Regions from separate parts of the Planotetraspora sp. GP83 genome, predicted to be linked through region 1. Evidence: riboswitches for the same ligand, from Rfam matches in the RefSeq annotation. Region 1 holds a riboswitch; each other region holds the start of a gene.
The links. A riboswitch is a leader RNA that binds a small molecule or an ion and turns the genes downstream of it on or off. The one in region 1 is predicted to bind cobalamin.

Region 1 (7,164 bases):
GCTCGCCTCATCGCCGCGACTCTCCGCGAAGCCAGAGCAGCCGCCACGGCGGCCGCCTTGCGAAACCGTCGTTCCTACCAAGATTCGCAGACAAGGAGATCTTCACCATGAACGAAACGCGGAAGGCCGCCAAGAGCACCACCGCAGCTGACAAGAAGTTCGACGGGTTCACCGACGAAGAACGAGCGGCGATGAAGGAGCACGCCCAGGAGCTGAAGACGGCCGCGCGCCGCGGCTCGCGCGCGACCAAAGCCGACGGAGAGCGCGACGTGCTCGCGAAGATCGCCGAGATGGCGGAAGCGGACCGGGTCATCGCCGAGCGGCTTCATGCCATCATCAAAGCCAGCGCGCCGGCCCTGTCGCCGAAACTCTGGTACGGGATGCCCGCCTACGCCAAGGACGGCAAGGTCGTCTGCTTCTTCCAAAGCGCGGAGAAGTTCAAGGCGAGGTACGCGACCCTCGGCTTCAACGACCCGGCGAACCTCGACGACGGCACCATGTGGCCGACCGCCTTCGCGCTGACGGAGTTGACCGCCGACGACGAGGCGAGGATCGGCACACTCGTGAAGCAAGCGGCGAGCTGAGGACTGCACTAGCCGTGACCAAGAGGTCCTCACGCGATGAGTTGAGGCGTCGCCCGCAGCTGAGGGCGCGGGCGAGCTTGAGGAAGGCATGAGGAAGGCTTCGTGGATGTCGGCGCGGACTTCCGAGCGGATGCGCGGGCGCCGGAAGGCGTGCAACAGGGCGAAGGTCTGCTCGGCAGCGTGGCGCTGTTTGCCCAGGCCGGAGCCATGTTCGGTGCCGCGGCGGACGATCAGCGGCCGGGGGCGGACGATGGCTCCGCGCTCCGCGTGTCCTCCACGCGGAGCCGGGGGATGGTCTCCGGGTACTTCTCGCGGATGAACGTGACGAGGTGCTCGCGGATGTCGCACCGCAGGTCCCAGGCGCTCGGCGAGTCCGCGGCACTCATCAGCGCGCGCAGCTCGACGAGCCCGGCCGGTGTGATGTCGGTGACCTGGAGGGTCCAGTCCTTCTGGTCCCAGAGCGGATTGGCCCGCAGAGCATGGTAGAGCTCCGTGCGCAGTTCCTCGACCGGAACGGACCAGTCCACTCGGAGGTAGACGCTGCCGAGGATCCGGGTCTCGTGCCGTGTCCAGTTCTCGAACGGGTTGGTGGTGAAGTAGGACACCGGGAGGATGAGCCGCCGCTCGTCCCACAGGCGGAGGGCCACGTAGGTGAGGGTCAGCTCCTCGATGCGGCCCCATTCGTCCTCGACGACGACCACGTCGTCGAGGCGGATGGCGTCGCTGAAGGCCAACTGCAGCCCGGCCAGCATGTTGCCCAGCGTGGACTGGGCCGCGACACCGGCCACCACTCCCGCGATCCCGGCGGACGCCAGGAGCCCCGCCCCGAGGGCCCGCACCTCAGGGAAGGTGAACAGCATGGCGCCCAGCGCGACGATCACCACAACGGCCGCCGACACCCGGCGGACCAGGGTGATCTGGGTGCGGATCCGGCGGGCCCGGCGGTTGCGCTCGCCCTGGACGTGCAGCAGGCGGTCCAGGACGACGTCGGTGACGGCGTAGGCCGCCTGGATGACGAGCCACGTCACGCAGGTGATCAGCAGCAGCGTGAACAGGTGCTGGAGAAGGCCGTGGGCCGCGGGAAGGGACATGTCGGGCGTGTAGACGGCGTTGGCGGTCACCAGCACGGCCGTGGCGAACCCCGGCCAGGTGCACCGGCGCACGACCGGGCCGGCGAGCGCCCATCGCTCCCCGATGAGTCGCGATTTCAGCGCTCGCCTGATCAGCTCCACCACGATGATCGCGGCGACGACGGCGATCGCCATGACTCCCCAATTCCATAGGGTTCCCGAATTCCACAGGGCTTCCGAATTCCACGCGGCCGACAGGACGGCGCCCCCCTTCGTCGTCATGGTGTTCCCTTTGCCCTCTTGAGGCGCTTTAGAACGACTCGTCGAAGCTGACGTCCCCCTCGACGGCCACCTGGTAGGCGGAGACCCTGCGCTCGAAGAAGTTCGCGAGCTCCTGGACGTCCTGGAGCTCCATGAAGGCGAACGGGTTGGCCGTGCCGTACCGGATGGGCAGGCCGAGCCGGGCGAGCCGCTGGTCGGCGACGTATTCGAGATACTGCCGCATCTGCTCCGCGCTCATGCCGTGCAGCCCGTCGCCGCAGAGGTCGCGGGCGAAGGCCAGCTCGGCGGCGACCGCCTCCTCGATCATCAGGGTGACCTGCTTGCCGAGGTCGTCGTCGAAGAGGCCGGGCTCCTCGCGCCGCACGGTGTCCACGACGTCGAAGGCGAACTCCATGTGCATGGACTCGTCGCGGAACACCCAGTTGGTCCCCGTGGCCAGGCCCCCGAGGAGGCCGCGGGAGCGGAGCCAGTAGACGTAGGCGAAGGCGCCGTAGAAGAACAGGCCCTCGATGCAGGCGGCGAAGCAGATCAGGTTGAGCAGGAACCGCCGCCGGTCGTCCCTGGTCTCCAGGCGGTCGAGCCCGTTGATCGAGTCGATCCACCGGAAGCAGAACTCGGCTTTGTCCCGGATCGAGGGGATGTGCTCCACGGCGGCGAACGCCTTGGCCCGCTCGTCGTGGTCGGGCAGGTAGGTGTCGAGGAGGGTCAGGTAGAACTGGACGTGGACCGCCTCCTCGAACAGCTGCCTGCTGAGGTAGAGCCGCGCCTCGGGGGCGTTGACGTGCTGGTAGAGGTTCAGCACGAGGTTGTTGGCCACGATCGAGTCACCGGTGGCGAAGAACGCCACGAGCCGGTTGATCAGATGCCGTTCGCCGTCGTCGAGCCTCGCCAGATCGGCCAGGTCGGAGTGGAGGTCCACCTCCTCCACGGTCCACGTGTTCCGGATCGCCGCGCGGAACCGCTCGTAGAACCCCGGATACCGCATGGGCCGCAGGGTCAGGTCCATCCCCGGATCGAGCAACATCATCTTTGTCACCTTCCTCTGGTGGTGATCATGCACAGGTTCCCGCGCATCCGGCATGACCTGCGCCAACCTCAATCGTGATCATGCAGAGGGTCCCGACCATGCAGGTCTACCGGCGCACGTGCCGTACGCGATCATGCACTGCCGGGCAGCTGCATGATCACGAATGGCGCACCCCCTGGGCACCCGGCGTTCACGGGAAGGCGTGCATGATCACGCGCACGGTCGGCGCAGGTCAGCCGGCCTTCGCGGGAATGTCTGCATGATCACGCGGAGTTATTGGCACGCTTCGCAGGTCTCGGGGCTTTCGAGGGAGCAGGCGATCGCCTCGGCGTCCACCGCCGGGGCGGACACCGTCGTCTGGGCGATCCGCGTCGCGGGGCGCGAACGCAGGTAATAGGTCGTCTTCAGGCCCGACCGCCACGCGTAGGCGTACATCGACGAGAGCTTGCCGATCGTCGGGGTGGCCATGAAGAGGTTCAGCGACTGCGCCTGGTCGATGTACGGCTGCCGCGCCGCGGCCAGGTCAATGAGCGCCTTCTGCGGCAGCTCCCAGGCGGTCCGGTAGAGCGCCCGGAGCTCCTGCGGGATGCCGGGGATGTCCTGCACGGAGCCGTCCGCCCGCTTGATGGCGTCGCGCATGGCCTGGGTCCACAGCCCCCGGGCCTGGAGGTCACGCACGAGATAGCGGTTGACCTGGAGGAACTCTCCGGAGAGAGTCTCCCGCTTGAAGACGTTCGACACCTGCGGCTCGATGCACTCGTAGCAGCCGGCGATGGACGCGATCGTGGCCGTGGGCGCGATAGCGATCATCAGCGAGTTCCGCAGGCCGGTCTCGGCGATCCTGGCCCGGAGCGCGGCCCACTCGCCGGGATGCAACGGCGAGCACGGGTAGTGGTCCAGGTGGAGCACGCCGTCCGAGGCCCTGGTCTCCTCGTACGACGGATGGCGCCCCCGCTCCGCCGCCAGATCGGCCGACGTGCCGTACGCCGCGAGCGCGATCTCCTCGGCGATCCTCGTCGACAGCGCCAGCGCCTCCGGCGAGTCGAACGGCAGGCGCAGCGCGAAGAACACGTCCGCCAGGCCCATCACGCCGAGCCCGACGGGGCGCCACCTCCGGTTGGCGGCCTCGGCCTCCGGCGTGGGATAGAAGCCGAGGTCGATCGTCCGGTCAAGGAACCGTACGGCGGTGCGCACGGTGGCGCGGAGCCGCGTCCAATCGAGATCCCCCGCGTCGAGGTGAGCGGCGAGGTTGACCGAGCCGAGGTTGCAGACGGCGGTCTCGGCGTCGCTCGTCACCTCGAGGATCTCGGTGCAGAGGTTGGACAGGTGGATGACGTTGCGCGGCAGCGCGGTCTGGTTCGAGGTGCGGTTGGCGGCGTCCTTGAACGTCATCCAGCCGTTGCCGGTCTGGGCGAGCGTCCGCATCATCCGGGCGTACAGCGCCCGCGCGGAGACCTGCCGCACGAACCGCCCGGAGTCCTCCAGCTCGCGATATTTCCGGTCGAAGTCGGCGCCCCACAGGTCGGTCAGCTCGGGCGTCTCCTTGGGGTCGAACAATGACCACACCCCGTCGGCCTCGACCCGGCGCATGAACTCGTCCGGCACCCAGTTGGCGAGGTTGAGGTTGTGCGTGCGCCGGGCGTCCTCGCCCGTGTTGTCCCGCAGCTCCAGGAACTCCTCGATGTCCGCGTGCCAGGTCTCCAGGTAGACGCAGGCCGCGCCCTTGCGGCGGCCGCCCTGGTTCACCGCCGCCACCGAGGCGTCCAGGGTCCGCAGCCACGGCACGATGCCGTTGGAGAGCCCGTTCGTGCCCCGGATGAGGGAGCCCCGCGACCGGACCCGGGTCCACGAGACGCCGATCCCGCCCGCGTACTTCGACAGCCGCGCCACCTGGGCGTACCGCTCGTAGATGCCCTCCAGCTCGTCGCGCGGCGAGTCGAGCAGGAAGCACGACGAGAGCTGCTGCCTGCGCGCGCCCGAGTTGAACAGCGTGGGCGAGCTGGGCAGGTACGTCAGCGTGGACATCAGGCGGTAGAGCTCCGCCGCCTCCGCGACCGCCGCCTCACCCACCGACGCCTCAGCCACCGACGCCTCACCCACCGAGGACGACAGCCCGCAGGCCACCCGCAGGAAGAAGTGCTGGGGCCGCTCCAGCACGCCGCGCGTGATCGGGTGCCGCAGCAGGTAGCGGTCGTAGACCGTCCGCAGGCCGAAGTACTCGAACCGGCCGTCCGCCTCCGGATCGATCAGCGCGTCGAGCTCCGCCGCGTTGGCCGCCACGAATCCGGCGATCCCGTCGTGCAGGAGCCCCGCCTCGTGCGTCGCGGCGACCGACTCCGAGAAGCTCCGCACCCCGTGCGCGGCCACGTCGTCCGCGATCAGGCTCCCCAGCAGCCGCGCCGCGACCTTGGAGTTCTCCGGGTCGGTGACGACCCCGGCCGCCGCCTCCTCGATCGCCAGCCACCGGCTCTGCCGCGGATCCGCGATCGTCGTCTGTGTCACGTGCTCTCCCTCGCGAACTCAAGAGCATCGCGAGACGGGCACACCTCGGCACGCGCACGGCGGCGCCGTGCCGTACCGCGGCGGACCCTCCCGCGAGGCCCGGCGGAGTGCGCGCGAGGTCCGCGCGCACGTCACCGGCAGGTCTTCGGACTCGCGGGCATCCGGTACGGCTCTCGCCCGCCGGTCCTAATGGCCGTCGCTTCCCAGGCGCGTCTCATCGCGCCCAGTGCTCAGTTGACGGCGGTCGTTCCCGCTCACCGCTGCGGGGCAGTCCCGGACTCCCACCGGGTTCCCTCTTGCCTCACCCTGGGGTGAACCAGCAACGTGTGGATCCTACATCTAGTGCCATGCGACGCAACAACCCCTACAGGTTGTGTCCGTCACAGCAGCCCCAGATCGCCGAGGACCCGCTTGGTACGGCCGGCCTCGCTGGTGAGCCACTGCCGGAAGTCGTCCCCGGCGAGGCACATCGGCGTCCAGCCGTTACGGGCGCACGCCCGCCGCCAGGAGGGCGAGCCGTCCACGGCCCGGCAGAGATCGAGCAGCGCGTCGCGCTCCCGGTCTCCCAGCGTGCCGGGGCCGAGCAGGCCGAACCAGTCGGCGTAGATGAGGCGCACCCCGGACTCGACCAGGGTCGGCGCGTCCACCCCCGCCAGGCGCTCCGGCGAGGAGACGGCCAGCGGCCGGAGCCGTCCGGCCGCGATGTGCCGGGCGACGTCCCCGTGGCCGCCGAACCCGATCGTCGCCCGGCCGTCCAGCATCGCGGCGACCGCCTGAGAGCAGTCTCCGAAGGAGGTGTAGTGAAGCAGCCGCAGGTCCACGCCGAGCCCCTGGGCGGTCAGACCGTAGAGCAGGTGGTCGGCCCCGCCCGGGGCCCCGCCCGCGACCTTGGCCCCGGACGGGTCGCGGAGCAGGGCGGCGGCGAAGTCGTCGAACGTCCGGAATCGGGAGTCCGGGGAGGTGACGAGCACCTCCCACTGACCGGCCAGCCGGGCGAGGGGCGAGGCGCCGACGGCGAAGGGCCGGGCGCGGTCCATCGCCGCGACGGCGATGAGGGCGGGATCCGCGACCATCAGGTCGCCTCGGCGTCCCGCCGCGACGAACCGCGCGACGGACGGCGTCCCACTCCCGCCGTCCCCCTGCCGGCTCCTGATGTTCACGCTGCGCGCCCACTTGCGGCCCTCGATGAGCGCCTTCAGCTCGCGGGCGAAGCCGTCGCACAGGTTCCCGGCGGACCCCGGGACGACGAGGGAGATGTCGCCCTGCGACGGCGGGCCGTCCGTCCCGCACCCGGCCGCGAGGGCCGCCACGCCCGCCCCCAGCACGAGAACCGCCCGGCGTCGCACGTCGGCACCTCCCCAGAAGCTCCCGATACGGACAGAGTACGGCTAATTACGCCATGTGACCATATTTCCGGCTTTGGGATTCGAACCCCCGATCAGGACTCGATCAGCACCGGCTCCTCGGTGATGCGGATCATGTCTCCGGGCTTGGTGAGCGTGCCGTCGAGGTGGCGGACGCTCGTCGCGCCGGGCGGCGGGACGGTGTCGGCCATGCCCGCGTCGGTCCACCTGATGACGGCGGGACGCGTTCCCCGGGCTCCCGCGATGGTGAACTCGCACTGCCAGACGTTCTCGGGCAGCGCGATGGGCAGGCCTCGCCCGCAGGCGCGGAGCCGGGCCCCCGACAGCCAGCGCTG
Region 2 (7,164 bases), on a different contig from region 1:
TGGCGTCCACGACCCCGCACATGGGACGGCCGTCCAGCTCCCGGCACAGATAGAGCAGCCCGGCGCACTCGGCCACGATGGGCCCGCCGAAGGCGGCGACCTCCCGGCGGAGCGGCTCGTTGGCCGACAGCTCGGCGGCGTACACCTCGGGGAATCCGCCGGGCAGCACGAGGGCTGACGCGCCAGCGGGAAGGGTCTCGTCGCTCAGCGGGTCGAAGACGGCCACCGTGGCCCCGGCCGCCTCGATCAGCTCGGCCTGCTCCGCGTACCCGAACGTGAACGCCTTTCCCCCGGCCACCGCCACGACCACGTCACCGTCACCGTCACGGCCCTCCTCGGGAGGCATACCGGCGAGGACCTGGTGTGGGTTCCACGCGGGGGCGTTGAGGGGGGACGCGCCGCGGGCGAGCCGTACGAGCGCTTCCAGGTCGCAGGTGGCCGTCACCAGCTCGCCCAGCGCCGCCACCGCGCGCACCGCTTCGGCCGTCCGCTCGGCGGGGGGCACGAGGCCGAGATGGCGGGAGGGCGTCGCGGCCACTTCGGTACGGGGGATGGCCCCGAGCACCGCGACCCCCGTCTCGGCGAGCGCGTCGCGGCAGATCTGCTCGTGCCGGGGCGAGCCGATCCGGTTGAGGATCACGCCGCCGATCCGTACCCGGGTGTCGTAGGACGCGAACCCGTGGACCAGCGCGGCCACCGATCGCCCCTGCCCGGACGCGTCGACGACCAGCACCACCGGCGCGTCAAGCACGCGCGCGACATGCGCGGTCGACGCGAAGTCGCCGCCGGACGCGCCGTCCGGCACGGCTCCGGCGTCCGGTACGGCGGCGCCGTCGTACAACCCCATCACGCCCTCGATGACGGCGATCCCGGCCCCGGCGGCGCCATGCAGTCCGGCGGCGCCACGCAGGAGCAGGGGCTCGATCAGCGCCTCACCGACGAGCCAGGGGTCGAGGTTCCGCCCCGGGCGCCCGGCGGCCAGCGCGTGGTAGCCGGGATCGATGTAGTCCGGCCCCACCTTGTGCGGCGAGACCGTGAAGCCCTTGGCCGTCAGGGCCGCCATCAGCCCCGTGGCCACCGTCGTCTTGCCGGATCCCGAGGAGGGCGCCGCGATGACGAGGCGCGGAAGCTCAGCCACTCCCGCCCCTCCCCCGCGATCGGACCGCGCCGATCACCATTCGATGCCCTTCTGGCCCTTCTGGCCCGCGTCCATGGGGTGCCTGACCTTGGTCATCTCCGTGACCAGGTCGGCGGTCTCCAGCAGGCGCGGATGGGCGTCCCTGCCGGTGATCACCACGTGCTGGATGCCGGGACGGCCGGCGAGAGCGGCCACCACGTCCTCCACATCGATCCACCCCCATTTGATGGGGTAGGTGAACTCGTCCAGCACGTACAGCCGGTAGGTCTCGGCCGCGAGGTCGCGCTTGATCTGCTCCCATCCCTCACGGGCGTCGGCGGCGTGGTCCTCCTCGGCGCCGGCCTTCTTGATCCACGACCAGCCCTCGCCCATCTTGTGCCACGCGACCGTGCCTCCCGCGCCCGACTCGCTGAGCACGGCCAGGGCCCGCTCCTCGCCCACTCGCCACTTGGCCGACTTGACGAACTGGAAGACCCCGACCGGCCAGCCCTGGTTCCACGCGCGGAGCGCGAGCCCGAACGCCGCGGTCGACTTCCCCTTGCCCGGGCCGGTGTGGACGAACACCAGCGGCCGGGTGCGCCGCTGCCTGGTCGTGAGGCCGTCGTCCGGCACCGCCGCCGGCTTCCCCTGAGGCATGTCAGGCCGCCTTCCTGCGCTCGTGGACGAGCTCGCGCAGCCCGTCCGCGGCCAGCTCCTCCAGCCGTACGGCTTCGCCGCCCAGCCGTCCCGCCAGCCGTACGGCGAGGCCGAGCCGTACGGGTCCGCTCTCGCAGTCGACCACGACGGAGGTCACGCCGCGCAGCAGCGCGGCGGCGCGGTCCACGTCGGCCGTCGCGCCCGACGTGACGCGTCCGTCGGTGACCACGACGAGCAGCGGCCTGCGTGACGGGTCGCGGAGCCGTTCGACCCGCAGCACCTCGGCGGCCCGGCGCAGGCCCTCGGCGAGCGGCGTGCGCCCGCCCGTGGGCAGGGAACGCAGCCGTGCCGCACCCGCCTCCACCGAGGAGGTCGGGGGAAGCACCAGCTCCGCGGCCGAACCGCGGAACGTCACGAGACCGACCTTGTCACGGCGCTGGTAGGCGTCGAGGAGCAGGCTCAGCACGGCCCCCTTGACGGCCTCCATCCGGCGGCGAGCCGCCATCGACCCGCTCGCGTCCACGGCGAAGAGCACGAGGTTGCCCTCGCGGCCCTCGCGTACGGCCTCGCGCAGGTCGCCGGGCCGCACCACCAGCCCCGGCCCGGTCCTGCCGCGTTCACGCTGGTGTGGGGCCGCCGCGCGAAGGGTCGCCGTGAGATGGGGCGAGGTGAGGCGGCCCACCGGCGTCCGCGACCCCGAGACCCGGCCGTACGGCGTGCGGGCTCGTGACCGCCGTCCGGGGCTGCCCGTGCCGAGCCCCGGGACGGTCAGCGCACGCACCCGGTACGGCTCGCCCGGCCGCGCGGTGGACGTGGCCGCCTGCCCCTTCCCGGCGCCACCGGCTTCGCCATCTCCTGTGCCACTCGTAGTCGTATCCGCCTGGCCGTTCTCCGCGCTGTCCGCCTGGCCGTTCTCCGCGCTGTCCGCCTGGCCGTTCCCGGCGCTGTCGGCCCCGCCGTCGGGGTCGGTGTCCGGGTCGGGGTCCGGCTTGGAGTTGTCGAGAAGCTCGTCGAGCTCTGACTCGTCGAGGCCGGGAGCGTCAAACGGGTCACGGCGGCGCCGGTGCGGCAGGGCCAGGCGGGCCGCGGCCCGCACGTCCTCGGCGGTGACCTCCGTGCCTCCTCGCCAGGCCGCGTGGGCGACGGCGGCATGGGCGGTGATCAGGTCGGCCCGCATGCCGTCCACGCCGAACGCGGCGCAGACGGTGGCGATCTGCCGTAGCGCGGCGTCGGAGAGCGCCACGTCACGAAGGCGGCCCCGCGCCTCGGCTATGCGAGCGGCCAGCGCTTGCTCCTCCGCCGTCCATCGGGCGGCGAAGCCCTCCGGGTCGTCCTCGAAGGACAGCCGCCGCCGCACCACCTCGGCCCGCTCGCCGGGGTCGCGTGACGCGGCCACCTCGACGGTCAGCCCGAAGCGGTCGAGGAGCTGGGGCCGCAGCTCGCCCTCTTCCGGGTTCATCGTACCGACCAACAGGAACCGCGCCGGGTGCCGTACGGACACCGCGTCGCGCTCGACGTAGCAGGTGCCCAGCGCGGCGGCGTCGAGGAGCAGGTCCACCAGGTGGTCGTGCAGCAGGTTGACCTCGTCCACGTACAGCACGCCGCGGTGGGCGGCGGCGAGCAGGCCGGGCTCGAAGGACTTCACGCCCTCGGTGAGCGCGCGTTCGAGGTCGAGCGAGCCGACCAGGCGGTCCTCGGAGGCTCCCACCGGAAGCTCGGCCAGCCTGGCGGGCCGCACCGACGCGTCGGGCCGGGGTCCGTGGGGCCCGTCGGGGCACGCGGGCTCCGGAGCGGCGGGGTCGCAGGAGAACCGGCACCCGGGCACGACGGCGACCGGCGGCAGCAGCGCCGAGAGCGCCCGCACGATGGTCGACTTGGCGGTGCCCTTCTCGCCGCGGATGAGCACCCCGCCGGTACGCGGTGACACGGCATTGAGGATCAGGGCCAGCTTGAGCTGATCGAGCCCCACGATCGCCGTGAACGGATAGTGGCGCGCGTCAGGCATCTCGCCTCGTTCTGTCATGAGTCATCGGTCGCTCCCGCTCACGCGGGGAGTGCGGGAGCGGGGGCGTAGCGGGACGTGAGCACGCGCTCGGCCAGCGGGCCGAAGATCAGCCCGACGCCCGCCCACAGGGTGACCTGCGTGCCGAGCGAGGCGAGCCGGAATCTCCACAACAGAGCGGCCGGGAAGTGGGCCGGCACCTCGTCGATCGCCGGGAGCAGCAGGCACGCCGCGGTCACGGCGACGAGGAACGCCGCCACGGCCAGCAGCGCCGCGTTCCAGCCGCCGTAACGGGGGGCGAGGCGGCGGCGCAGATAGAGCGCCACGGCGGCGAGGGCCACCGAGCCGGCGACGAGCGCGAAGTACACGACGGTCCGCTCCCGGAGACTGTCCGGGTCGCCGACCCCCGGCGGGTTCGCGGGGTACTTCAGGAACGGCACCAGCGCGACGGTGACGAACGCCCCGAGCGCGATCAGGGCCGCGGTGGCCCGCGCGCTAAGCGCGCCCAGGCGCCCGTAGGCGAAGGCGAACACGAGCGCGAAGACGCCGCCGATCGCGACGCCGTAGACGCCGACGGCCGTGGCGAGGCCCACGGTCGACTGGACGGCGCGGCTGAACGGCTCAGGTTCGGCCGCCTCCTCCGCCGCGTGCCCGACGTGGGCGCCTTCAAGGACGATGGCACGCCCGAGCTCCGGCTCGCCGAAGACCCAGGCGAAGACGAGAGCGAGGACAGCGGCGACCAGGCCCGCGAGCATGCCGCGGACCAGCAGATTTCTCACCATTGCGGTGACTCGTCCCCTTGTCAGTGACAGGGGAAGCCGAGCAGGTGACGGCCGTCGTGCACGAACTCGTGCACGCCGTTCCCGGAGATCAGGGCGGTGACGCCCTGCTCCGCGCCGACGAAGTAGAGGAGGACGATGGCCAGGACGCCGGCGAAGACGGCCCAGGGGATCAGCTCGCGGACCGGAATGCTGACCGGAACGGGCTGGGAGTGGGGAACGGCGGCTTGAGCCATGGGAAGAGCCTCCTCGGGATCACGCGTCCCAATTGGGGTGGCGGTGACGATGGAGGGTCTGACTCCCGGTCCCGGAGGACCGGTCACAGTGGCGCGGCCGTACCAGAGTCTCGCTGGCTTCCCCACATCATCATTAATGTCGCTTTACGCTACGACCTGACATACCGCAGCGTCAATTGAGCAAAGGGTCCGAATGACCGTCCGCCTGGTCCTTGTTTGTCACGGTTACACCGAGGCGATGCGCCGAGCGGCGTTCCCCCTCGACGAAGAACTGGACGAGCGGGGGCTGCGGCAGGCCTCCGACGCCGCCCCCCTGTACGCCGGAGTCAAGAGCGCCTCGTGCGGCCCGTCGCGGTGCTGCGGGGAGACCGCCGCCGGGCTGGGGCTGCACGCCGAGGTCGACGAGGGGCTGCGCGACTGCGACTTCGGCCACTGGGCCGGGAGGTCGCTCGCCGAGGTCCAGGCGGCCGATCCGGAGGGCGTCCGGGCCTGGCTGACCGACCCGTCCGCGGCCCCGCACGGGGGCGAGTCAGTGCTCGCCCTCGTCGATCGGGTCGGCGCGTGGCTGGCCTCAGCCGCGAGCGGGGTCGCGGTGACACACCCCGCCGTGATGAGGGCCGCGGTCGTCCACGTGCTCCGCACACCGGCCGAGGCGTTCTGGGCGATCGACGCCGAGCCGCTCTCCCGCCTCTCGCTCACCGGCCACGGGGGTCGCTGGCGACTCCGCCTGGCGGAAGCGCCGGCAGGCCGTCAGGAGCGCCGTTCTCGATGAGCGCGAGCAGCGCGTCCGTGTCGACGTGCCGCTCGATCAGGTCGCCGAGCGCGTCGAGTTGCCGCTCCCTGAGCGCGGCGAAGGACACCCCCGGCGACGGCGCGAAGCCGGTCCTCCCCGCGGCGGACGCGACCTCGGTCAGGAAGGCGCGGCGGAACTCGTCGTTCTCGAGCGCGCCGTGCCAGGTCGTCCCCCACACGGCCCCCGCCCGGCAGCCGTCCAGGAACGGCTCGGCGTCGCCGTCCCTGGACACGATCCCGTGGTGGATCTCGTAGGCCGCGACGCGGCAGCCGTACGCCTCTCCGACCGGCCGGGCGAGCGTCTTGCCCGCCGCGAACTCGACGGTGGCGGGGAGCAGGCCGAGCCCTTCGACCAGTCCCGCGCCCGACTCCACGTCGTCGCGGATCCACCGCGCGAGCATCTGGTAGCCGCCGCAGATCCCGAGAACGGGCCCGCGCCGCTCCGCGATGGCCGACGCGAAGCCGGTACGGCGGAGCCACCCGAGGTCGCTGACCGTGGCCCGCGACCCCGGCAGGATGACCAGGTCGGCCTCGGCGATCTCCGCGACGTCACCGGGCGAGCTGAGGAGCCTGACCACGACGCCCGGCTCCGCCACGAGGGCGTCGATGTCGGTGAAGTTCGAGATCCTGGGATAACGCACCACGGCCACCCGCAGGCTCCGCCCCGGACCGGGCGGCGCCTGCCGGACGCCCTGGTTGTCCAGGGCGAGCGAGTCCTCCAGGTCCATCCAGAGCCCGTCGAGCCATGGCAGCACGCCGTACACCGGGCGTCCGGTGAGGTCCCGCAGCGTGTCGAGGCCGGGAGCGAGAAGCTCGGGCGCGCCGCGGAACTTGTTGATCAGGAATCCGCCGATCAGCGCCTGGTCCTCGGCGTCGAGCAGCGCGAGCGTGCCGTAAAGGGACGCGAAGACGCCGCCGCGGTCGATGTCCCCGACGACGATCACGGGGATGCCGGCGGCGCGGGCCAGCCCCATGTTGGCGATGTCGCCCCTGCGGAGGTTGATCTCCGTGGGGCTGCCGGCCCCTTCGCAGACGACCACTTCGAAGGACGACCGGAGCCGCTGGTAGGACTCCAGCGCGACCTGCCTGAGGCGGTCCTTGTACGCGCCGTACTCCATGGCGTCCACGTCGGCCAGCGGCCTGCCGAGGACCACGACCTGGCTTCGCCGGTCACTGCCCGGCTTCAGCAGGATCGGGTTCATGTCGGCGGTGGGCTCCAGACCGGCGGCCTGCGCCTGCGCGACCTGTGCCCGCCCGATCTCGGCGCCGTCCGCGGTGACGTACGAGTTCAGCGACATGTTCTGCGCCTTGAACGGCGCGACCCGGACGCCGCGACGGGCGAGCCAGCGGCAGATCCCCGCCGTGACCACGCTCTTGCCGGCGTCCGAGGTCGTGCCGGCCACGAGCAGCGTCCCTTTGAGCGCCCCTTCCGGCGTTCGTTTCAACACAGGCCAACGATGCCAGCAGCCGGTCGGCTTCCCCTGCCCGGTATGGGATTCCGCTCTGGACCGCTCCTTTCGCATTTCTTCAAGAGTTAGTCAAAGTGCTGTATTGACACATAAACGTAACAGTCATAGCGTC
Region 3 (7,164 bases), on a different contig from region 1:
GCACAACTCCCGGGGGCACCGCCGAGATTCTCGGCGAATTTCTCAGAGAGATATGAATGCAGACATATAACGGGATGCCCGCAACTGACCTCACCGGGGTCACCTGGCGGAAGAGCGTCCACAGCAACTCGACCGGCAACTGCGTGGAGCTCGCGGAGCTCCCCGACGGCAGCGTGGCCGTACGGAACTCGCGTTATCCCGAGGGGCCGGCCCTGATCTACACCCGCGACGAGATCCGGGCGCTGGTGCTCGGGGTCAAGGACGGCGAGTTCGACGGCCTCCTGGTGTAACGCCGTATTAACGCCGCGCGGACGCGCGTAACAGCGCCGCGCAGCCGGCGTAACAACGATCCGGCAGATTAGGTCCTTGAACGCTGAAACGAGGGGGCCGGTCGTGTTGGACCAGATGACTCTTTATCCGGTGGCCGACGACGTGCTGTTCGCGCCCGGCGGCCGCGTGGTGATCCGCACGTACGGCGTGGCATCGGCGGCCGATCCGGAAGACGGGGCGCCGCGGACGGTCGCCTACCGGACCTGGGTCACCGGAGTGCGCGACCAGCCTCGCTACTGGCGATGGGGCCATTTCGAGGACGCCCGCCGCGGCCACCGCAAGGTCCTCGAATGGCTGACGGGCCGCGGGCCGCAACCCAAGCCGGTCGCCGCCACCTCCTGAGGAGCGGACGAAGACGGCACCTACGGACCGTCCCGGCAGGCCGCGCGCCTATACGGGGCTACGGGGCTACGGGGGCGTTCCAGCGGAGCAGGACGGCCTCCTCGTGTTCGTACCCCAGAGCCGAGTAGGTGCCGGTGTCCAGCCGCAGGTACCGCCCGTACGCGGCAGGCAACCCCAGCCATCGGGCGGCCAGCACGCGGAGGAAGTGGCCGTGGGCGACGATCAGCACGTCCCCGCCGGCCGACCGGATGCGCGCGATGACCTTGTCGGCCCGCTCGCCGACGTGCTCGACCGTCTCGCCGGGGTGCGCCTCGTCCCCGGGGACGATCCCGTCCCGCCAGACGTACCAGCCCGGGCGGGTCCCGCGGATCTCGGCGGTGGTCACGCCCTCGTAGCCGCCGTAGTCCCACTCCCACAGGTCGGGGTCCACCTCGTAGGACTCGACCCCCGCGAGCTCCGCCGTACGGCGGGCCCGCTGGGCGGGGCTCACGAGGACCAGGGAGAAGACGCGGTCCTTGACCACGCCGGCCAGTGCGCGCGCCTGCTCCTCTCCTCGCCCGGTCAACGGCAGGTCGGTCCGGCCCGTGTGCCGTCCCGCCCTGCTCCACTCGGTCTCGCCGTGTCTCAGCAGGATGACTTCCATAGGCAAACCATCATGCCGGTACGGCTTCCGCCCGCCGAACCCGCCCGCCGTCCGCCCCGGGGCGGTCCAGTAGGGTCGCGGCGGGAGGGCGCACATGGAACCGGTATCGGTGGGATTGGTCGGCGCGGGCCCGTGGGCGGAGATGGTGCACGCACCGGCTCTCGCCGCCGGGCCGCACACGAGGCTCGCCGGGGTGTGGGCTCGCAGGCCGGAGGCGGCCGACGAGCTCGCGGGCAGGCACCGCGCCCCCTCGTTCGAGCGGCTGGAGGACCTGTTCGAGGTCTCGGAGGCGATCGCGTTCTCCGTGCCGCCCGCGGTACAGGCCGAGATCGGCGTCCTCGCCGCGAAGGCGGGGAAGGCGCTGCTCCTGGAGAAGCCCCTCGCGGCCGACCTCGACGGCGCGCGGCGGCTGGCCGACGCCATCGGCGAGGCCGGGGTGGCCTCCCAGATGGTCTTCACCTTCCGCTACTCGCCGGCGACCACGGCGTTCCTCGACCGGGCCCGCGAGCTGGGACCGTTCGGCGGTTACGCGGCCAACATCTCGGGCGCCCTGCAGGGCGGGCCGTTCGCGACCCCGTGGCGCCTGGAGCGCGGCGCCGTGCTCGACGTCGGACCGCACATGATCGACCTGCTGGACGCCGCCCTCGGCCCGGTGGTCTCCGTCAGGGCCCACGGCGACCCCCTCGGCTGGGTCGGGCTGATGCTGGAGCACGCGAACGGCGCGGTCAGCGAGGCGTCGCTCTGCATGGCGGCGCAGGGCGAGCTGCCGCCCGCCCGCGTGGAGGTCTACGGGCGGGAGGGCAGCGCCCTGCTCCTCGGCTCGGAGCTCGGCGACGACGTCTTCGCGACGGTGGCCCGCGAGTTCGCCGACACCGTCCGCCGGGGCGGTGGGCACCCCCTGGACGCGCGCCACGGCCTGCGGCTTCAGGAGATCATCGCCGACGCGGAGCGCCAGCTCGGCTGAGCGGCCGCCGCGAGGCGCAGGCCCGCGACCAGCGCCAGTGAGGCGGCCACCGGCGCCACGCCGGGCACGAAGCCGGTAACCATGAGGGCGGTCAGCGCGCCGCCGATCAGAACGGCCGCCGCGACGACCCGACCGGCCGACGCGGCGCCGGTCGGCTCCTCGAAGCGCCCGAACAGGCCCACGAGCGCCAGCAGGACGGTCACGAGAGCCGCCAGCCACAGCGGCACCTGGCCCCACCAGGTGAACGATCCGGCTTCCGGCGTCTCCAGCCCGAACCCGAACATCGCGATCCCGGCCACGGTGACCAGGGCGGTCATGTGCCAGAGGTAGATCGTCATCATCCGCGGCGCGAGGACGGCCAGCAGGGCGTTCATCTTGGGGCGCCGGGCGAGCGTGTTGAGGGCGGGCCGCAGCAGCATCGCCAGGCCGAGCTGCCCGGCGAACAGCGCGAGCATGCAGGCGCTCGGCGGGGCCATGTTCGAGATCATGCCCGGCATGCCGATCATGCTGGCGGGGTACGGCCCGGCGGCCACCAGACCGGCGACCATGCCGAACCCGGCCACCGCGAGTCCCGCGGCGCGGGGCCCGGCCAGCCACGCCAGCCTGCCCTCGGCGTACAGGAACCCGACCTGGTGCACGGCCAGCCAGACGAAGACCACGTTGAGATAGCCGGCCCCCTCCAGGCCGGAGAACCGGATCACGTCCATGAGCACCGCCCCCGCGGCCAGCGCGGGCAGGGCGCGCGACGCCCGCACACGGGCCATGTACGGCGTGGCCAGCACGGCGACCAGGTAGACGGCGAGGAACCAGAGCAGCTGGCCGACCGTGCGCGCCGCCACCTCGACCGGCTGGGACGGCATGCCGAGCGCGTCGAGGACGTAGGGAAGCGGCAGCCAGACGAAGACCAGGGGAAGCACCGGCCAGGCCAGCCTGCGGAGCCGCCTGGCCGTCCACAGGCCCGCGGAGCCGGATGAGGGCGAGCCGGATGAGGCCGACCGCCAGCTGATCGCGTTGGCCGCGCCGCCCGCGAAGAACACGAGGGGCATGACCTGGGTCAGCCAGGTGACGAGGGGGACGCCCGCCAGCGCGTTGCCCGTGGTGAGCCTGCCGTCCGCGTAGATCAGGACCGGCATGGTCCAGTGCTGGAGGACCACGAGCACCATGCCGAAGACGCGCAGCAGGTCGATGAACCGGTCCCGCGGCGCCGGTGAGGCGGCCGGCCGTACGGGTGCCGGGGGAAGCGTGGTCAGGGACATGGGAGCCGCCTTAGCCGGGGGATCGGACCCCTTAAAGGTTTCGCGAACCCCCTGGTCAGCGCAGCGACGGAGGCACTACTCGTGGTCGCGCCCAGAGGCGACCCCGCAGGTGGGGCAGGCCCTACCATCGGCGGGAGAGACCGGGGCCGCTGGACCGTTCAGGCGGACCGTGCGGGCCCGCGAACTGGACGGTGGGACGGGAGTTGGTACCGTTCTGTGCAACGCGCGTGCTGTAGCGAAGTCCGGTGTGAGCCCGGCGCTGTCCCGCAACTGTGTTTCCCCGCCCCCGGGGATGAGCCAGGTCGCCTGCATCCCGCGCCGACGCCATCAACCCTCGAGGAAAAGGGTGATCCGTCGCTATCAGCGGGTCTCTCGATTTCCCGGCTCCCCCTGGAGGATTCCGTGAGTCCCGTACGCACGGCCGTCGCCCGCGTGCTGCCCGGTGTGGCCGGCGTGCGCGTGCTCTGTGTGGTCGGCTTGCTCTGTGTGCTCGGACTGGCCGGATGCGGCCAGGCGGGCGACACGGGCGCCGCCGCTCCCACCGCCGGCAACGCCAACTCGCCAAGCACCACGACGACGGCTCAGGGGGCGTTCCCCGTCACCGTCCAGGCCGGGAACGGCTCCGTGACCATCGCCAAGAGGCCCGAGCACATCGTCTCGCTCTCCCCGACGGCCACCGAGACGCTGTTCGCCATCGGGGCGGGCGCCCAGGTGGCCGCGGTGGACGACCAGTCGACCTACCCGCCAGAGGCCCCCAAGACCTCGCTGTCGGGGTTCAAGCCGAACGTCGAGGCGATCGTCGCGGCCAAGCCCGACCTCGTCGTGCTGGCCAACGACCTGGAAGGCGTCGTCGCCGGGCTCGGCAAGGTCGGCGTGCCGGTGATCCTGGAGCCCGCGGCGACCAAGCTGGACGAGGCCTACGACCAGATCGCCGACCTCGGCGCGGCCACCGGCAACGCCATGAAGGCGGCGGAGGTGGTGGACGGGATGAAGACCCGGCTCGACCAGCTCGCCGCCGCCGCGCCGAAGGGCAAGCGGCTGACGTACTACCACGAGCTGGACACCACGCCCTACGCCGCGACGTCGAGCACGTTCATCGGCCAGATCTACGCGCTGTTCGGGCTCACGAACATCGCGGACAAGGCCCCCGACGCGGCGGGCGGCTATCCGAAGCTGTCGGCCGAGTTCGTGGCCAAGGCCGACCCCGACCTGATCTTCCTCGCGGACACCAAGTGCTGCGGGCAGAACGCCGCCGCCCTCGCCGAGCGTCCCGGCTGGTCCGGGCTGTCCGCGATCAAGGAAGGCCACGTCGTCGTGCTCGACGACGACATCGCCTCCCGCTGGGGGCCCCGCGTCGCCGACCTGGCCACGGCCGTGAGCGCCGCCGTCCAGAAGGCCGCGAGCTGAGGCGCGCCCGTCTTCCGGGGGCACGGCGTCCAGAACGGCTTCCGGAACGCCTTACTGGAGAGGCGGCTTCCGGGGGAGGACGGCCGCCGGGCGGACCGGTGACGTCGGCGGGGTTGCGCCTCGGGCCGCTCATCGTCGCCCTGGTCGTGCTGGCGCTCAGCCTCGCCCTGGGCGTGCTCGTCGGCGCGGCCGGGATCTCGCCCAGGGGCATCGCGCTCGCGCTGCTCGACCGGCTGCCGTTCGTCTCGGTGGACTCGGGCCTGTCGCCGGTCGAGCAGAATCTGCTGTTCCAGCTCAGGGTGCCCCGGGTGCTGCTCGCTGCCGTGGTGGGCGGGCTGCTCGCGATCGCCGGGGCGGGGTACCAGGGGGTGTTCCGCAACCCGATGGCCGACCCGTACCTGCTGGGAGCCGCCGCCGGGGCGGGCCTCACCGTGACGATGATCGTCGTGTTCCTCGGCGGCGACGCCCGGCTCGTGCCGGTGGCCGCCTTCGCGGGAGCGGTCGGCGGCGTCTTCCTGGCGTACGCGCTGGGCAACACCGCGGGCCGCGGCGGCGGCACGGCCACCCTCGTCCTCGCCGGGGTGGCCGTCACGTCGTTCCTCACCGCCCTGCAGACGTTCGTGCAGCAGCTCAAGGTGGACGAGCTCCAGCGGATCTACTCGTGGATCCTCGGAGACGTGGGCGGCGGCTGGGAGCAGGTCTGGCTGATCGCCCCGTATGCCGTCGTCTCCTCGGCCGTGATGCTCCTGCACGGACGGCTGCTCGACGTGCTTTCGGTCGGCGACGAGGAGGCGATGAGCCTGGGCCTGCGCGCCGCCCGTGCCCGGTTCGTCGTGCTCCTCGCCGCGTCGCTGGCCACCGCGTCGGCGGTCGCCGTGAGCGGGCTCATCGCGTTCGTCGGCATCGTGGTCCCTCACGTGGTCCGGCGGCTGGCGGGCTGGTCCTACCGCGTCGTGCTGCCGCTGTCGTTCGTCGGCGGCGCGGCGTTCCTGGAGCTGGCCGACCTCGTCGCCCGCACCGTGCTCGCCCCCGCCGAGCTGCCGATCGGCGTGGTCACCGCCTTCGTCGGCGCGCCCTTCTTCGTGGTCGTCCTGCGCCTGACCAAGCGGGTGGACACGTGAATCCCAAGTGCCCGGTCGAGGTGCGGGCGCTCGGGGTGACGCTCGGCGGGCGGGAGGTGCTCGCCGACGTCGCGCTGTCGGCCGGCGCCGGAGAGTGGCTGGCGATCATCGGGCCGAACGGCGCGGGCAAGTCCACCCTGCTCAAGGCCATGCTGGGCCTGGTGCCCCACCAGGGGGAGGTACTCATCGGCGGCGCCCCCGTGCGCGACCGCGCGCCGCGCCGGCGGGCCCGCCTCGTCGCCTACGCGCCGCAGAATCCCTCCCTGCCGGCCGACATGACCGTGTACGACTACGCACTCCTGGGGCGCACGCCGTACATCGCCTATTTCGGACGGGAGAGCGCGCGGGACCGCGAGGTGACGGGGTCGGTGCTGGAACGGCTCGACCTGACGGAGCTGGCGTCCAGGCCGCTCGGCCAGCTGTCGGGCGGCGAGCGCCAGCGGGTCGTGCTCGCGCGCGCCCTGGCTCAGGAGGCCCCCGTGCTGCTGCTCGACGAGCCGACGACCGCGCTCGACCTCGGCCACCAGCAGCAGGTGCTGGAGCTGGTCGACCGCCTGCGCCTGGCGGACGGGCTGACGGTGGTGACGACGCTGCACGACCTGATCCTCGCCGGGCAGTACGCCGACTCGCTGGTCCTGCTGTCCTCGGGAAGGGCGGTCGCGTCCGGTCCGCCGAAGCAGGTGCTGACCGAGGCGCTCCTCGTCCGGCACTTCGGGGCCCAGGTCAGGGTCGAGCCGGGCCCGGACGGCAGGCCGCTCGTGCACCTGATCCGGCCGGGTGACCGGTGAGCGCGCAGGCGGGCGGCCCGCTGTCGCTGAGCCACCGGTTCGAGGACGGCGCGCGGCTGGGGTCGCTGCTCTGGGAGTTCGGGCCAGGCTGGCGGATGATCTCCTCGGCGATGCTCGGCGGCGGCGTCGGCCGCCGGGAGTGGGTGCTGAACGCCCAAGTGACCAGTGACTACTCCCGCATGGACCCGGTGGACCACCTGCTCGCGATGGGCCCCGAGGGGCCGGGCGTCGGGATGCTGACGGCCGCGATGGTGGAGCGTTACACCCGTGCGGCCGACGGGGAAGTGGAGGCCGTGGCGACGGTCGGCCTGCG

Region 2: another riboswitch for cobalamin. It lies ahead of ABH927_RS25290 (CbtB domain-containing protein); the one in region 1 lies ahead of ABH927_RS08790 (ribonucleoside-diphosphate reductase subunit alpha).
Region 3: another riboswitch for cobalamin. It lies ahead of ABH927_RS25820 (ABC transporter substrate-binding protein); the one in region 1 lies ahead of ABH927_RS08790 (ribonucleoside-diphosphate reductase subunit alpha).

The regions. Positions count from the first base shown of each region.
Region 1 covers NZ_JBGCBZ010000005.1:25,873-33,036, forward strand. Annotated here, with positions in the region: gene ABH927_RS08770 (iron chaperone) at 108-584, shown strand; partial or broken gene ABH927_RS08775 (IS5/IS1182 family transposase) at 675-824, opposite strand; gene ABH927_RS08780 (mechanosensitive ion channel family protein) at 815-1,936, opposite strand; gene ABH927_RS08785 (ribonucleotide-diphosphate reductase subunit beta) at 1,965-2,963, opposite strand; gene ABH927_RS08790 (ribonucleoside-diphosphate reductase subunit alpha) at 3,237-5,465, opposite strand; cobalamin riboswitch at 5,584-5,801, opposite strand; gene ABH927_RS08795 (Bug family tripartite tricarboxylate transporter substrate binding protein) at 5,846-6,811, opposite strand; gene ABH927_RS08800 (helix-turn-helix domain-containing protein) at 6,904-7,164, opposite strand, start outside.
Region 2 covers NZ_JBGCBZ010000019.1:164,670-171,833, reverse strand. Annotated here, with positions in the region: gene ABH927_RS25310 (cobyrinate a,c-diamide synthase) at 1-1,138, opposite strand, end outside; gene cobO (cob(I)yrinic acid a,c-diamide adenosyltransferase) at 1,172-1,774, opposite strand; gene ABH927_RS25300 (putative cobaltochelatase) at 1,776-3,779, opposite strand; gene ABH927_RS25295 (CbtA family protein) at 3,818-4,558, opposite strand; gene ABH927_RS25290 (CbtB domain-containing protein) at 4,579-4,791, opposite strand; cobalamin riboswitch at 4,825-4,967, opposite strand; gene ABH927_RS25285 (histidine phosphatase family protein) at 4,985-5,563, shown strand; gene ABH927_RS25280 (cobyric acid synthase) at 5,487-7,028, opposite strand.
Region 3 covers NZ_JBGCBZ010000020.1:102,729-109,892, reverse strand. Annotated here, with positions in the region: gene ABH927_RS25850 (helix-turn-helix domain-containing protein) at 1-56, shown strand, start outside; gene ABH927_RS25845 (DUF397 domain-containing protein) at 57-290, shown strand; gene ABH927_RS25840 (hypothetical protein) at 394-672, shown strand; gene ABH927_RS25835 (histidine phosphatase family protein) at 731-1,315, opposite strand; gene ABH927_RS25830 (Gfo/Idh/MocA family protein) at 1,410-2,279, shown strand; gene ABH927_RS25825 (acyltransferase family protein) at 2,240-3,535, opposite strand; cobalamin riboswitch at 3,735-3,864, shown strand; gene ABH927_RS25820 (ABC transporter substrate-binding protein) at 3,938-4,942, shown strand; gene ABH927_RS25815 (FecCD family ABC transporter permease) at 5,041-6,063, shown strand; gene ABH927_RS25810 (ABC transporter ATP-binding protein) at 6,060-6,851, shown strand; gene ABH927_RS25805 (adenosylcobinamide amidohydrolase) at 6,848-7,164, shown strand, end outside.